3 regions of the Methylobacterium sp. E-012 genome follow, and region 1 is predicted to be linked to each of the others. Evidence: riboswitches for the same ligand, from Rfam matches in the RefSeq annotation. Region 1 holds a riboswitch; each other region holds the start of a gene.
What was found. A riboswitch is a leader RNA that binds a small molecule or an ion and turns the genes downstream of it on or off. The one in region 1 is predicted to bind cobalamin.
Positions count from the first base shown of each region.

Region 2: it holds a riboswitch for cobalamin, as region 1 does, so the genes downstream of both, AC3IF1_RS10415 (CbtB domain-containing protein) here and AC3IF1_RS00505 (TonB-dependent receptor) in region 1, are expected to answer to the same signal.
Region 3: it holds a riboswitch for cobalamin, as region 1 does, so the genes downstream of both, AC3IF1_RS25145 (TonB-dependent receptor) here and AC3IF1_RS00505 (TonB-dependent receptor) in region 1, are expected to answer to the same signal.

Region 1 covers NZ_JBYQEY010000001.1:110,190-114,545, forward strand. Annotated here, with positions in the region: gene AC3IF1_RS00500 (hybrid sensor histidine kinase/response regulator) at 1-1,355, opposite strand, end outside; cobalamin riboswitch at 1,871-2,068, shown strand; gene AC3IF1_RS00505 (TonB-dependent receptor) at 2,179-4,341, shown strand.
Region 2 covers NZ_JBYQEY010000001.1:2,178,381-2,182,736, reverse strand. Annotated here, with positions in the region: gene AC3IF1_RS10425 (S10 family peptidase) at 1-614, shown strand, start outside; gene AC3IF1_RS10420 (DUF4424 family protein) at 676-1,689, opposite strand; cobalamin riboswitch at 1,806-2,000, shown strand; gene AC3IF1_RS10415 (CbtB domain-containing protein) at 2,036-2,218, shown strand; gene AC3IF1_RS10410 (CbtA family protein) at 2,235-2,972, shown strand; gene AC3IF1_RS10405 (DUF1636 family protein) at 2,965-3,366, shown strand; gene cobW (cobalamin biosynthesis protein CobW) at 3,363-4,356, shown strand, end outside.
Region 3 covers NZ_JBYQEY010000001.1:5,255,730-5,260,085, reverse strand. Annotated here, with positions in the region: gene AC3IF1_RS25150 (methyl-accepting chemotaxis protein) at 1-1,574, opposite strand, end outside; cobalamin riboswitch at 1,925-2,118, shown strand; gene AC3IF1_RS25145 (TonB-dependent receptor) at 2,399-4,356, shown strand, end outside.

The DNA of each region.
Region 1 (4,356 bases):
GGCATCGCGTCCCGGGCGTTGATGCACAGGTTGAGCAGCGCGTTCTCGAGCTGCGGCGGGTCGACCAGGGTCAGCCACAGGCCGGGGGCGGCGATCACCTCGACGACCACCGCCGGTCCCACGGTGCGCCGGATCAGCTCCTCCATGCCGGCGACGAGACGGTTCACGTCGGTGGGCTTCGGGTCGAGGGTCTGGCGGCGCGAGAAGGCGAGCAGCCGGTGCGTCAGGGCGGCGGCGCGCTTGGACGCGCCCTGGGCCGCGTTGATGTAGCGGTCGACATCCATCATCCGGCCCTGGCTCAGCCGGGTCTGGATCAGCTCCAGCGAGCCGGAGATGCCGGCCAGCAGGTTGTTGAAATCGTGGGCGAGGCCGCCGGTGAGCTGGCCCACCGCCTCCATCTTCTGCGATTGCCGCAGGGCCTCCTCGGCGGCCGCCAGGGCGTCGGCGCGCTCGCGCTCTGCGGTGAAGTCGCGGCCGACCGCGTTGATCACGCCGTCGCCGGGCCGGGCCGCCCAGCTGATCCAGCGGTAGCTGCCGTCCCGGTGGCGGTAGCGGTTGTCGAAGCGTGCGAGGCGCTCGCCCGCCGAGAGCTGCTCCGCCCCCGCGATCGTGCGCGCCAGATCGTCCGGGTGGACGAAGTCGATCAGCTTGGTGCCGACGAGGGCGTCCGCGCCCCAGCCCAGCACCTCGGTCCAGGCCGGGTTGACCGCGGTGATCGTGCCGTCGAACAGGCAGCGGAGCATCATGTCGGAGGAGAGCGTCCACAGGGCGTTGCGGTCGGCGGTCCGCTCCGCGACCTGCTGCGCCAGGGTGGCGTTGAGGCTGCCGAGTTCCGCAAGCGCGGTCTCGAGCTGGGCCCGGCTCTCGGTGAGGGCGGCGTCGGCCAGCACCCGCCCGGTGGTCTCGTTGGTGAGGATGAACAGCCCGGCGACACCGCCCACGGCATCGAGCACCCGCGAATACGAGAAGGTCCACCACGTCTCCCGGGCGCCCCGGTCGGTGTCGAGCTGCCACGGCAGGTCGACGAACCGCTCTGGCCGGCCCTCCAGGGCGGCCGCGATGATCGGCCCGGCCTGCTCCCAGGCATCGGCCCAGACGGCGTCGAACCGCGCCCCCATGGCCCAGGGCAGCCGCGGCCCCAGCAGCGGGAAGTAGGTGTCGTTGAAGAAGAAATGGAGATCGGGCCCCCAGGCCAGGATCATCGATTCCGGCGAGTTGAGCACGAGCGAGAGCGCCGCCCGGAACTCCGCCGGCCAGGTCTCCGGGGGGCCGAGGGGGTGGCCGGTCCAGTCGCGCGCGCGGATCATGCGCGCCGCTTCGCCGCCGCCGGCGAGGAAGGAGAGGGGGTCGGTCACGAGTTCGGAATGCAGCATGTCATGGGCGTACGGCGTATGACTGCCTTTGGCGGCATCTCCAAGATGCCGCTCGCGGTTCGAGGACGTCGTTACAGAACGCCGTCTTTGCGAGCGGAGCGAGGCAACTTAGGGCAGCGGGACATTCGTGAGCGTGGCGCCGACTGGATGGCTCCGCGCCGCTCGCAAAGTCGGTCGGGCCGAGCTTCGATCCAACCAGCTTCCTAAAGCCTGAACCCAATTAGCTTAAGCATGCGATGACTGCTCGCGACCCAACCCAGCCGCCGGGAACGTCGTTTGCGTTTCTCCAAAGCAGTCGTTCGCCGGACCTCAATCAACTTCGGCTCAGGGGGGGACAGCGGAAGTTGGCTCGACATCCGGAAGCGGACCCCGGCATGAGCCTGTTCTAGTCCCATCGGCAGCGATCGGCCACTCGCAAAGGCGATTTCCGGAATGCAGCCAAAAGGGCACACACCACAGGAACCCGTTTCGTCGCGTTGACCGAGCGTCGGCCGATCACCTAGCCTGACCGTGACGGTTCCCCCCGGGGATCAAAAGGGAACGTGGTGAGAGTGAAAGCTCGATGCCACGGCTGCCCCCGCAACTGTAAGCGGCGAGCCCAGCACCACCGCGTCACTGGATGAGCCTCATCCGGGAAGACGGTGCGAGGGCGGTGACCCGCGAGCCAGGAGACCTGCCGTCAGCCGTGGTCACACGCGAAACGCGCCGGGCGGGGTGTCCTGGCGGGTGCCGAGACGCTCGTGCCCGTGCGCGATCGGCGAGGCTTCATTCGCGGTGACGTGCCACTGCCGTCGCCCGAGGTCCCGTGTCTCATCGTCCGACCACCCGAACGCTCGCGACCCTGTCGGGCGTCAGCCTCGCTGTCCTAGCGTCAGCGGCTGTAGCTCAAGACCGATCCATTCCCAGTGCCGCAACCACCGAAACGACGCTGGAGGAGATCTCGGTAACCGCGGAGACCGCGGCAGCGGCGTCACCGCAGGCCGGTCCATCTGCCAGCGCAGGCTATGTCGGGGGCACGACCGGCATTGGCGGGATCAGCACGCCCGTAGCCTCCGCCAGTTCCGGCGTCATCACGGGCGCGCAGCTCAACAGCCGGCCGGTGACCCGGCCCGGCGAGGTGCTGGAGGCGGTGCCGGGCCTGATCGTCACCCAGCACTCCGGTGAGGGCAAGGCCAACCAGTTCTTCCTGCGCGGCTTCAACCTCGACCACGGCACCGATATCGCCCTGTTCCTGGACGGCATGCCGCTCAACATGCGCACCCATGCCCACGGCCAGGGCTACGCCGACATCAACTTCCTGATCCCCGAACTCGTCGGCGCCGTGGAGTTCCACAAGGGGCCGTACTTCGTGCGCGACGGCGACTTCGCCTCCGCGGGCTCGGTCCGGATCGACTACCTCGATACGACCGCCAAGAACGTCGCGCTGACCTCGATCGGCAGCTTCGGCTACAAGCGTGCCCTGTCGATCACCACCGTGCCGCTGGCCGAGGGCAACCTGCTCCTGGCTGGCGAGGCGCAGGTCTACGATGGGCCGTGGGTCGTCCCGGACGCGCTGCGCAAGATCAACGGGGTCGCCCGCTACAGCCAGGGCACGCCGCTCGACGGCTTCTCGGTCACCGGCATGGCCTATGCGGCCCGCTGGACCGCGACCAACCAGATCCCCGAGCGCGCGGTCACCGAGGGGCTGATCGGCCGCTACGGCACGATCAACCCTACGGACGGCGGCGATACCTCGCGCGTCTCGCTCTCGGGCAAGTTCAGCGCGACAGACGACACCGGCGTGACGCGGGCCTCGGCCTACGTGATCCGCTCACAACTCAACCTATTCAACGACTTCACCTATGTCCTGAACGACCCGGTCAACGGCGACCAGTTCCACCAGCTCGACCAGCGCATCATCGGCGGCGGCGAGGCGCTGCACATCTTCCAGGGCGATCTGTTCGGGCTGCCGATGGAGAACGAGATCGGCGTGCAGACGCGGACCGACAGCATCCGGGTCGGCCTGTTCAACACCACGAACCGGCAATACCGCTCCGGCGTGCTCGACGACCGCGTGCTGGAGACGAGCGGCGCCTTCTACTTCGACAACCGGGTCCGCTGGACCGACTGGTTGCGCACCAGTGTCGGCTTCCGCGCCGATGGCTACTATGCGAGCGTCGTCTCGGACACGCCGGCCAATTCCGGTCGAGCGCGCGACGGTATCGTCAACCCGAAGCTCGGCCTGACCCTCGGACCATGGTTCGACACCGAGCTTTACGTGAACTACGGCGGCGGCTTCCACTCGAACGACGTGCGCGGCGTGACCGCCACGATCGACCCGACGAGTTCGTTGTTCAACACCACCCGCTCGCCGTTCCTGGTGCCCTCGACCGGCTACGAGATCGGCCTGCGCAACCGCTCGATCGCCGGGCTGGAGACGAGCCTCGCGCTGTTCCGGCTCGATTTTGCCTCGGAGAACCTGTTCCAGGGCGATACCGGCACGACGGAGCCCAGCCGCCCGACCCGGCGCTTCGGCGTGGAATGGACCAACCGCTATGCGGTGACGCCGTGGCTCTCGCTGGAAGGCGACTTGACGATCACCAACGCCCGCTTTTCCGACTACGATCCGGTCGGCAACCGGGTGCCGGAGGCGCCCACCACCATCGCGTCGGCGGGCATCACCTTCGGCGAACCGCTCGGCTGGTTCGGCTCGCTGCGGTTTCGCTACTTCGGACCGCGCCCGCTGATCGAGGACAACTCCATCCGCTCGCGGCCGACCGCGCTGTTCAACGGTCGGGTGGGCTACAACTTCGAGAATGGCATCAGCGTCTCGCTGGACGTGCTGAACCTGACGAACAGCAAGTCCGACCAGATCACCTACGCCTACGTCTCGCGCCTGCCGGGCGAGCCCACCGAGGGGCTGATCGACCGCGTCTTCCACCCGGTGGAGCCCACCGCCGTGCGCCTGACAATCGCGGGTCGGTTCTGATCTCACCCGCCTGCA
Region 2 (4,356 bases), 2.1 Mb from region 1:
ACGCCACCCTCGTACGCGGGCAGGCCGCACGGCTGTCGACCCGCAGCGTCCAGCGTGAGATCGACCGGGCCGAGGGTCGCGTCGCCAGCGCCTACGACACCGGGATCACCGGATGGGATCCGAACCCGGACGCGGTGCAGTCGGGCTTCGAGGATCCCCAGCTCACGGCGCTCCAGGCTCCACTCACCAGCGCCATGCTCGATCTCTATGCCCGTACGCTGAAATGGCCCGTGCCGAATATGCGCTACGAGCTCCTGAACAATGCGGTGAACCATGGCTGGAGCTGGGGTTCGGGGCGGCAGGCGCCGGAGGTTCTTTCAAACCTCAAGGGCGTGCTGGCGCTCGACGGCAAGCTGCGCGTCCTCGTCGCGCACGGCTTCACCGACCTGGTGACGCCCTACTTCGCCTCGAAGCTCCTGCTCGCACAGGTGCCGGCCTACGGCGCTGGCCGCCTGAGCCTGTCGGTCTACCCGGGCGGCCACATGTTCTACACGCGCCCGGATTCCCGCGCGGCGTTCCACCGGGACGTGGAGCGTCTCTACGCAGAGGCCGTGAAGGCGCGCGATGCGGGCCCGACGGCCATCCCGACCGAGCGCACGAGGGACGCACCCTGACGCCCGGCACCGGGCGGGTCCGGAGGACGTCGCGCGGTTCGCAATGCGTCCGCGAACCGGCTCAGCCCCGCGTGGTCGTCTTCAGGAAGAGAATGTCGATATCCCGCTGCGGGACGTAGTCCTTCACCACCATCTCGAAGGTCGTCGGCCCGGTCTTCCGGACGTTGCTGCCGCAGAACGAGACCATTGTCGCGGGATCACCCTTGTCCACGATCAACCGGAACGTGCCGATGGGCCCGGCCCAACCATGCCCGGGGGCAACCGCGTAGGAGAGGGACTCCTCGTAGGCCTGAAAGGACCGGCTGCCGTCGGCACTCGCCCGGCGGTACAGGCTCTGGGCGAGCCGCGCGAAGGCCGGATCCGTGCAGAATCGGTCCGCATAGCCGGCCATCGCCGCAGGCCCCAGATCCGGGGAGCCGAAGGACAGGCCGGACTGGCTGGCGAGGCTCGGCACGAAGTGTTGGCGGACCGCGAGCTCCCGCCCGGCCGGGAACGCCTGCCGCCGCCAGAACCGCGACTTCAGCGTCCAGAGCGGGACGTCCGCGAGCGTGCCGTCCGCGTGCTCCTGCCGATCGAGGATGCGGGCCTCGATCAGAAGACGGCGCCGGCTCTCCGGGAGGCGGCGCAGGGCGCCAGCCGTCGCGTCGACGGTCGGCACCAGCGGGATCCCGAGGTCCGCGAGTTCGCCGGTGATCTCGACCGGCCGGCCATCCCGCGTCAGGAAGGCGTGCTGCTCGACCTGCCACGGGACGGATTGGCCATCGACCGCGGCGTCGAACCCGAGGACGTTGTCATGCGCCGGATCGGGGATCGCCACGGCCATCCCGGGACCACCGACGATGTCGGGAATCGGAAACGCGAGGGTCGCCTCGATATCGGCCTCGGTCGCATTGCGGAACCGGTAATCGGCCTGCACGGCCGTCTCGGACAGGGTCAGGTCCTCCGCCACGAGGGTGATCGGGCCGGTCGTCTCCAGGATGAGCCCGCCCGCCTTGAGCGCGGCGATGGTGTCCTCGGCCCGGCCGGGCAAGGACGCCGCCATGAGCAGGGCGAGGGCCAGCGACGGGGTTTTCATCACGATCACGCTCAGGGGTCTTGAGAATCCGATGGCCGGCACGGCCGCTCAGCGCCGTCCCCGGTGATGCGGACAGGATTCCGTCGCGCCTCCGTTGTGCGAGAGCTGTCATGCGTCTACAACGATCGCGTGACGGTGCCCCGGCGACGGGGTGAAAAGGGAATGCGGTGAGGGGCGCGAGCCTCGAATCCGCGGCTGCCCCCGCAACTGTGAGCGGTGAGCGTCTGCCAGAGGGCCACCGGAGCGATCCGGGAAGGCGGCAGGCGCGTCGACCCGCGAGCCAGGAGACCTGCCGTCACGACAGGATCCCGCAATGCCGCCGGTGGGGCGGCTGGAGACACGCTCGATGACCACCTCGACCCTCGCCCCCGTCGCCGTCGGTGCCCGCTCGTCGGAGCGCCCGGTCGCCGTCGCGCTCGCGGCCATCCTGGGCCTCGGCCTGCTGTTTATGGTCGGCTTCTCGCCGGCGATCGCGTTCCACAACGCGGCGCATGACTTCCGGCATACCCAGAATTTCCCCTGCCACTGACGCCATCGTCACAGGGATGATCATCCGGCTTCTGTCGGCGGCTCTGGCCGCCGGCTTTCTCGCGGCCGTCGTCGTGACGGGCCTCGAACTCACGCTCACGTCGCCGCTGATCGTGGCGGCCGAGCGCTATGAGCATGCCGAGCCGAGCCACCAGGCCGCGCTTGCCCTGCCGATCGTGCTGGCCCATGCCGGCCACGACCACGCGGCGCCCGATGCCGCACCCGACTGGGAGCCCGCTCCCGGCCTGCCCCGGATGGCGTTCACCGCGCTGGCGACGCTGGTCGGCGGCGTCGGCTACGCCCTTCTGCTCGGCGCCGTCATGCTGGCTTGCGGGCGCGAGCCGACGCCGCAGGTCGCCCTCGCCTTCGCGGTGGCGGGATTCGCGAGCGTCGCCCTGGCGCCAGGCCTCGGGCTGCCCCCCGAACTGCCCGGCAGCGAGGCCGCGCCGCTGGCCATCCGGCAGGCCTGGTGGCTGATGACCGCGGCGGCGACCGGGATGGGCCTGTACCTGATCGCGATCCGCCGCACGCTGATCGCGATCCTGGGCGGGCTCGTCCTGATCATCGCCCCGCACGTGGCCGGGGCGCCCCAGGCACCTGAGGGCGCGTCCGAACTTCCGGCGGCACTGGCGGCGCAGTTCGCCGCCCGCTCGCTGGCGATCAGCTTCGTGTTCTGGATGCTGATCGGCCTCGGGCTCGGCCGGGCCTGGCAGGTCTTCGGCCGCGAGACGGCGCGCGGGGTCGCCCGTGCCTGATACCGTCCTGTACGTCTGCACCACCTGCCGCCGCGAGGGCGACGATCCTGACCGTCCCCGGGCCGGAGCCCGGCTTCTCGACGCCCTGCGGGACCGGGCCGGCGACGCGCCCGACCTGCGGATCGAGCCGGCGGAGTGCCTGTCCGTGTGCAAGCGGCCCTGCACGGTGGCGGTCGCCTCGGCCGACCGCTGGACCTACGTGTATGGCGACCTGGATCCGGCCGCCTCCGCCGAGATCATCTTGGACGGTCTGTCCGCCTACGCGAAGACCCCCGACGGCATCGTGCCGTGGCGGCAGCGTCCGGCGGCGTTCCGCACCGGGGTGATCGCGCGCATCCCCCCTTTCCCCGATCCGAGCCCGCCTCAGGCCGGCACCCTGGAGGCCGCGGAATGACCCTCGTCGCCAAGATCCCCTGCACCATCGTTACGGGCTTCCTCGGCGCGGGCAAGACGACGCTCGTGCGCCACGTGGTCGAGAACGCCAAGGGGCGGCGCCTCGCGATCCTGGTCAACGAGTTCGGCGATGTCGGTTTCGACAAATCGTTCCTGGCCGCTTGTGGGGTCGAGGGCTGCACCGAAGATTCTATCGTCGAACTGCCGAACGGCTGCATCTGCTGCACCGTGGCGGACGATTTCGTTCCGGCGCTCGAAACGCTGCTCGGCCGCGCCGAGCCCCCGGAGCATATCCTGATCGAGACCTCCGGCCTCGCCCTGCCCAAGCCCCTGGTCCAGGCCTTCCAGTGGCCGGCGATCCGCTCGCGGGTTACGGTGGACGGCGTCGTCGCGGTGGTGGACGGGCCGGCGGTCGCATCGGGCGCCTTCGCGGAGGATCCGGAGGCGCTGGCCGCCCAGCGGGCCGCCGACCAGTCGGTCGATCACGACAATCCCCTGGAAGAGGTGTTCGAGGATCAGCTCCTCTGCGCCGACCTCGTGGTGCTCAACAAGGCCGACCTGATCGACGCCGCGACCCGCGCCCGGGTTCGGGCCGAAGTGGAGGGCCATCTGCCCCGCGCCGTGAAGGTGGTCGAGACTGAGAACGGCGTCATCGACCCCCGCGTGCTGCTGGGCCTCGGCGCGGCGGCCGAGGACGATCTGGACGCCCGTCCCTCCCATCACGGCGATGGCGAGGATCACGACCACGACGACTTCGAGACCGTGGCGCTGCCGATCCGCCCGGCGGTGACGGCCGCCGACCTCGCTTCCCGGGTCGAGGCGGCGGCGGAGACCGCGGGCGTCCTGCGGATCAAGGGCTTTGCCGAGGTCGAGGGCAAGCCGATGCGCCTCGTGGTGCAGGGTGTCGGGCGTCGCGTCGTCCACCATTTCGACCGGCCCTGGCGGTCGGGCGAGGCCCGGGACGGCACGCTGGTGGTGATCGGCCTGAAGG
Region 3 (4,356 bases), 5.1 Mb from region 1:
GTGATCGTGGCCGTCACCTCCCCGGTTCCGGTCGCCGCCTGGGTAATGTTGCGTGCGATCTCCTGGGTGGCGGTGTTCTGCTCCTCGACCGCCGCCGCGATCGAAGCCGCCGCCGCACTCAGGTCCTGGATGCGGGTGGTGATGCCGCCGATGGCCGTGACCACATCGGAGGTGGAGCCCTGGATGGTCGCGACATGCTGCGCGATGTCGTTCGTGGCCGCTGCGGTCTGGGTCGCCAAAGCCTTGACCTCGGCCGCCACCACGGCGAATCCGCGTCCGGCATCCCCGGCGCGGGCGGCCTCGATCGTGGCGTTCAGCGCCAGAAGGTTGGTCTGTTTGGCGAGAGTCGAGATGATGCCGACGATATCGCCGATCTGGGCGGCCGCCCCGCTCAGCGCCTGCACCAAAGCAGCCGTCTGCGCGGCCTCCCCGGCGATGCCGTTTGCCATGGCGGACGAGACCTCGGCCTGACGGCCGACTTCGCGGACCGACGACTCGAGATCCCCGGCAGCCTCGGCCACCATCTTGACGTTGGCGGCGGCCTCCTCGGCCGCGGACGCCACGGCGGTGGACTGCACCGCCGTCTCACTGGCGATCCCCGTCATGGACCGGGCCGTCCCGCGCAGTTGCGTCGAGGCCGTGGCGAGCGTGGTCACGATCCCGCCGACCGCCGTCTCGAAGCGGCCGGCCATTTCGGCCATCTCCTGTCGGCTCTGCGCCTCGGCCTGCAGGCGCGCCTCGGCCGCCTCCTGCTCGAGGGTTCTGGACCGTCGCATGTTCTCCTGGAAGACCCGTAGGGTTCCGGCCATGGCGCCGATCTCGTCCGTGCGATCGCCCGCGGGAACCGCCACGTCGGGGTCGTTCTCCGCGAGGCGCCGCATGATGCCGGTCATCGTCATGAGCGGCGTGGCCACCCTGCGGATGATGAAGCCGCTGACGACCAGGGTCAGGATCGCCACGATGCCCAGAGCGGCGGCCACCGAGAGGGTCGACGCCCTGCCGACCGCGTCTGTCGCCGCGGTCTGATCGATGACCCGCGTCTGGCGATAGGCGAGGACCGCGCGGACCGCCTTCCGGAATGCCTCCGCGTCCTCGCCGAAGGCGCCGAACACGACCGTATCGGCCAGGGCGTGCTCGCCGGCCCGATCGAGCGCGGACACTTGGCTCTCGAGCGCCAGAAAATGCTGCCACGCCTCCCGCAGCCGATGTGCGAGCGCCTGCTCCTCCGGGCCGGATACGGTCGGCGCATAGCGACTCCAGGCCGTGGAGAAGGCTTGCTGCGCCGTCTCGAGCTGGGCCTCGTAAGACCGCGCCTGGTCCTTCCCGCGCGCGTTATGAGCGAGGATATCCAGGGCCCGAAGTTCCTGGCTGTCCTCATTCATGAGGCCCAGATTGGCCACGGCATCGATCTCGCCGACCACCGACTGTGCGGCCTGGTTGATCAGCCCGACACGGCTGATCGCGAATATGCCGATCAACATAGACAGGATGAAGAGGACGACGAATGATCCAGCTATCAGTTTTCTCAAGCTAAAAATGGATCTTTTTTCCGTACTATGCACATCTTGCGACATTCGCCTAACCGTCTTAAAATCAGTGCCGATTCGGTCAGGTTATAATACGCAACATCAACGCGCGCACCATGACAGAGCGGTTGATTTCTAGGACAAGAAATTTCATTTCGACAAAATAAAAAATCTTTTAGCATTTTTTGCGTAACTATTGGAAAGTACATACGGGATTGTATGACGGGGAAAGCTATCAAACCCGCATCTCTTAAATCCACAAAAACGATGCGTGCTCAGCAGACGCTCTAAAAACTACGGCAGAGATTCGTTTGTCCGCTGAAGATGGCGTACCGACCTTCGCGCCGCTGGATCCCCAGGCAGGGTATTCCCGACGCTTGACGCGCCAGGCGCGCGCAGCCAAGCTTGTTTCCGACGGTTCCCTTCGGGGATCAAAAGGGAACGCGGTGAGGGATCCGTCCCGAGGCCGCGGCTGCCCCCGCAACTGTAAGCGGCGAGCCCTTCACCACCACGTCACTGGGTGATCCCCGGGAAGACGGTGCGAGGGCGGTGACCCGTGAGCCAGGAGACCTGCCGTCAGCCGTGGTCACACGCGAAACGCGTCGGGCGGGGTGTCCTGGCGGGTGTCGAGACGCCCGTGCGCCCGCACGGTCGGCGAGGCCTCGTTCGCGGTGACGTGCCACAGCAAGCGCGCCCGCGACGCCCGTCCCGATGTCCGTTCCCGCCGTCTCGTTTCGTTCGACCGTGAGCCCACGACGCATTCCCGCGCTCGTCGGCGGTCCGCGATCCGGACGATCGAGGAATTGCAATGTTATTACGTTGCTTATAGGACGATCAGGCCGGCGGGAGCTGCGCACGGACTTTTCCCCGACATGTCCCCATCGATCCATCACCCCCGCTCCGCAGGGTCCGCCCCGGTCTGCGGCCTGCTCCTCACACTCCTGGCGAATCCCGCCGCGGCGCAGGAGGCCGTCACCCTGGACGAACTCTCCGTCCAAGGCTCCGGTGGCGATCCGAACCGCGTCACGCCGAACGGCCTCAACCTGCGCACGCCCGACCGGACCGCGAGCCGGATCGGCCTGACACCCCTGGAGACGCCGGCGAGCCTCGACATCGTGTCGGGCGAGACCGCCCGGCTGCGCGGCCAGGATACGATCGCCGAGGCCGTGACCCAGGACGCGACCGGCATCACCACGATCGCAGCACCCGGCAACGGCAACGGCGCCTTCACGTCCCGCGGCTTCGCGGGCCCGAACTCAATCCAGCAGCTCTATGACGGCACGCGCTTCTACGTGGGTGCGAACACCGTCACCTTCCCGTTCGACACCTGGAACGTCGAGCGGATCGAGGTGCTGCGCGGGCCGTCCTCGGTGCTCTACGGCGACGGCGCCATCGGCGGCGTGATCAACGTGGTGCCGAAGAAACCGGTCTTCGTGCCGATCAATACGGCCCGCGCGGTCATCGGGACGGACGGGGTCGCGCGGCTCGCCCTCGATTCCGGCGGGGCGCTCGGACAGGTCGAGTTCGGCGACACCTTCGCGTACCGCCTCAGCGTCAGTGGCAACCGCGCCGACGGCTGGGTCCGGCCGGAGGGCGATTTTCGCAATCTCGCGGTCTCGGCCGCCCTGCTGTTCCAGCCGAGCCCCGACCTCGCGTTCACGCTCAGCCACGATCTCGGCTACCAGGAGCCGGCGCGCTACTGGGGCACGCCGCTCGTCGGGGGCCGGATCCCGGACCTGATCCGATTCAACAACTACAACGTCCGCGACGCGAAGATCACCTGGGCCGACAACTGGACCCAGCTCAAGGCCGAGTGGTCGCCCTCGGCGGACATCACGGTGCGCAACACCGCCTATCGGCTGACCAGCCGGCGCCATTGGCTCGACGTCGAGCAGTATTCCTACAGTCGTGGCTCCGGGCTGGTCGACCGGAGCGACGATCTGGAAATCTATCACAGCCAGGAGCAGGTCGGGGACCGGCTCGACGCGAGCCTTAAGGGCAGCCTGTTCGGCCTGCAGAACGCGTTCGTGGCCGGCTTCGACGTGAACCACATCGACTTCCGCCACACGAACAATTTTTACTTCGACCAGACCACCAGCGTGCCGCTGACCGGCTACGATCCCGGCTATTTCCCGCAGGACGGGCGAGCGCGGCCGGCCTACGCCACCCAGACGAGCCAGGCCTCGGTCTTCGCCGAGGATCGCGTGATTTTATCCGACAGGCTGTCGTTCCTCACCGGGGTGCGCCTCGACGTGCCGACCCTCCACCGGGAGGATCTGCAGACGGGATCGCGATTCGAAAAAACCTACCGCGCCCTCGGCTACCGGTTCGGTCTCGTCTACAACCCGACGCCGGACAGCGCGCTCTACGCCCAGTACAGCGTCGCCACCGACCCGGTGAACAGCCTGATCACCCTGTCGCAGTCCCTGGCGGGCTTCAAGCTCGCCACGGGTGACCAGGTCGAGATCGGCACCAAGGGTCTCGCCTTCGACGGCGCCCTCGAATGGACGGTCGCCGGCTACCGGATCGTCAAGGACAATCTGATCTCGGCCGTGCCGGGGCAACCGACGCTCTCCACGCAGGTCGGAAGCCAATCCTCGCAGGGGTTCGAACTGGCGCTGGGCTGGCGGTTCGCGCCGGGCTGGCGGCTCGACGGCAACCTCGCGCTCCTGCACGCGCAGTACGACCGGTTCGACCAGACCGTGAGCGGCGCCACCGTCTCGTATGCCGGCAACCAGCCGATCGACGTGCCCGAGCGCGTGGCCAACCTCTGGCTGACCTGGGATCCCGTCCGCGACTGGACCGCGCGGATCGGTCTGCAGAACGTGGG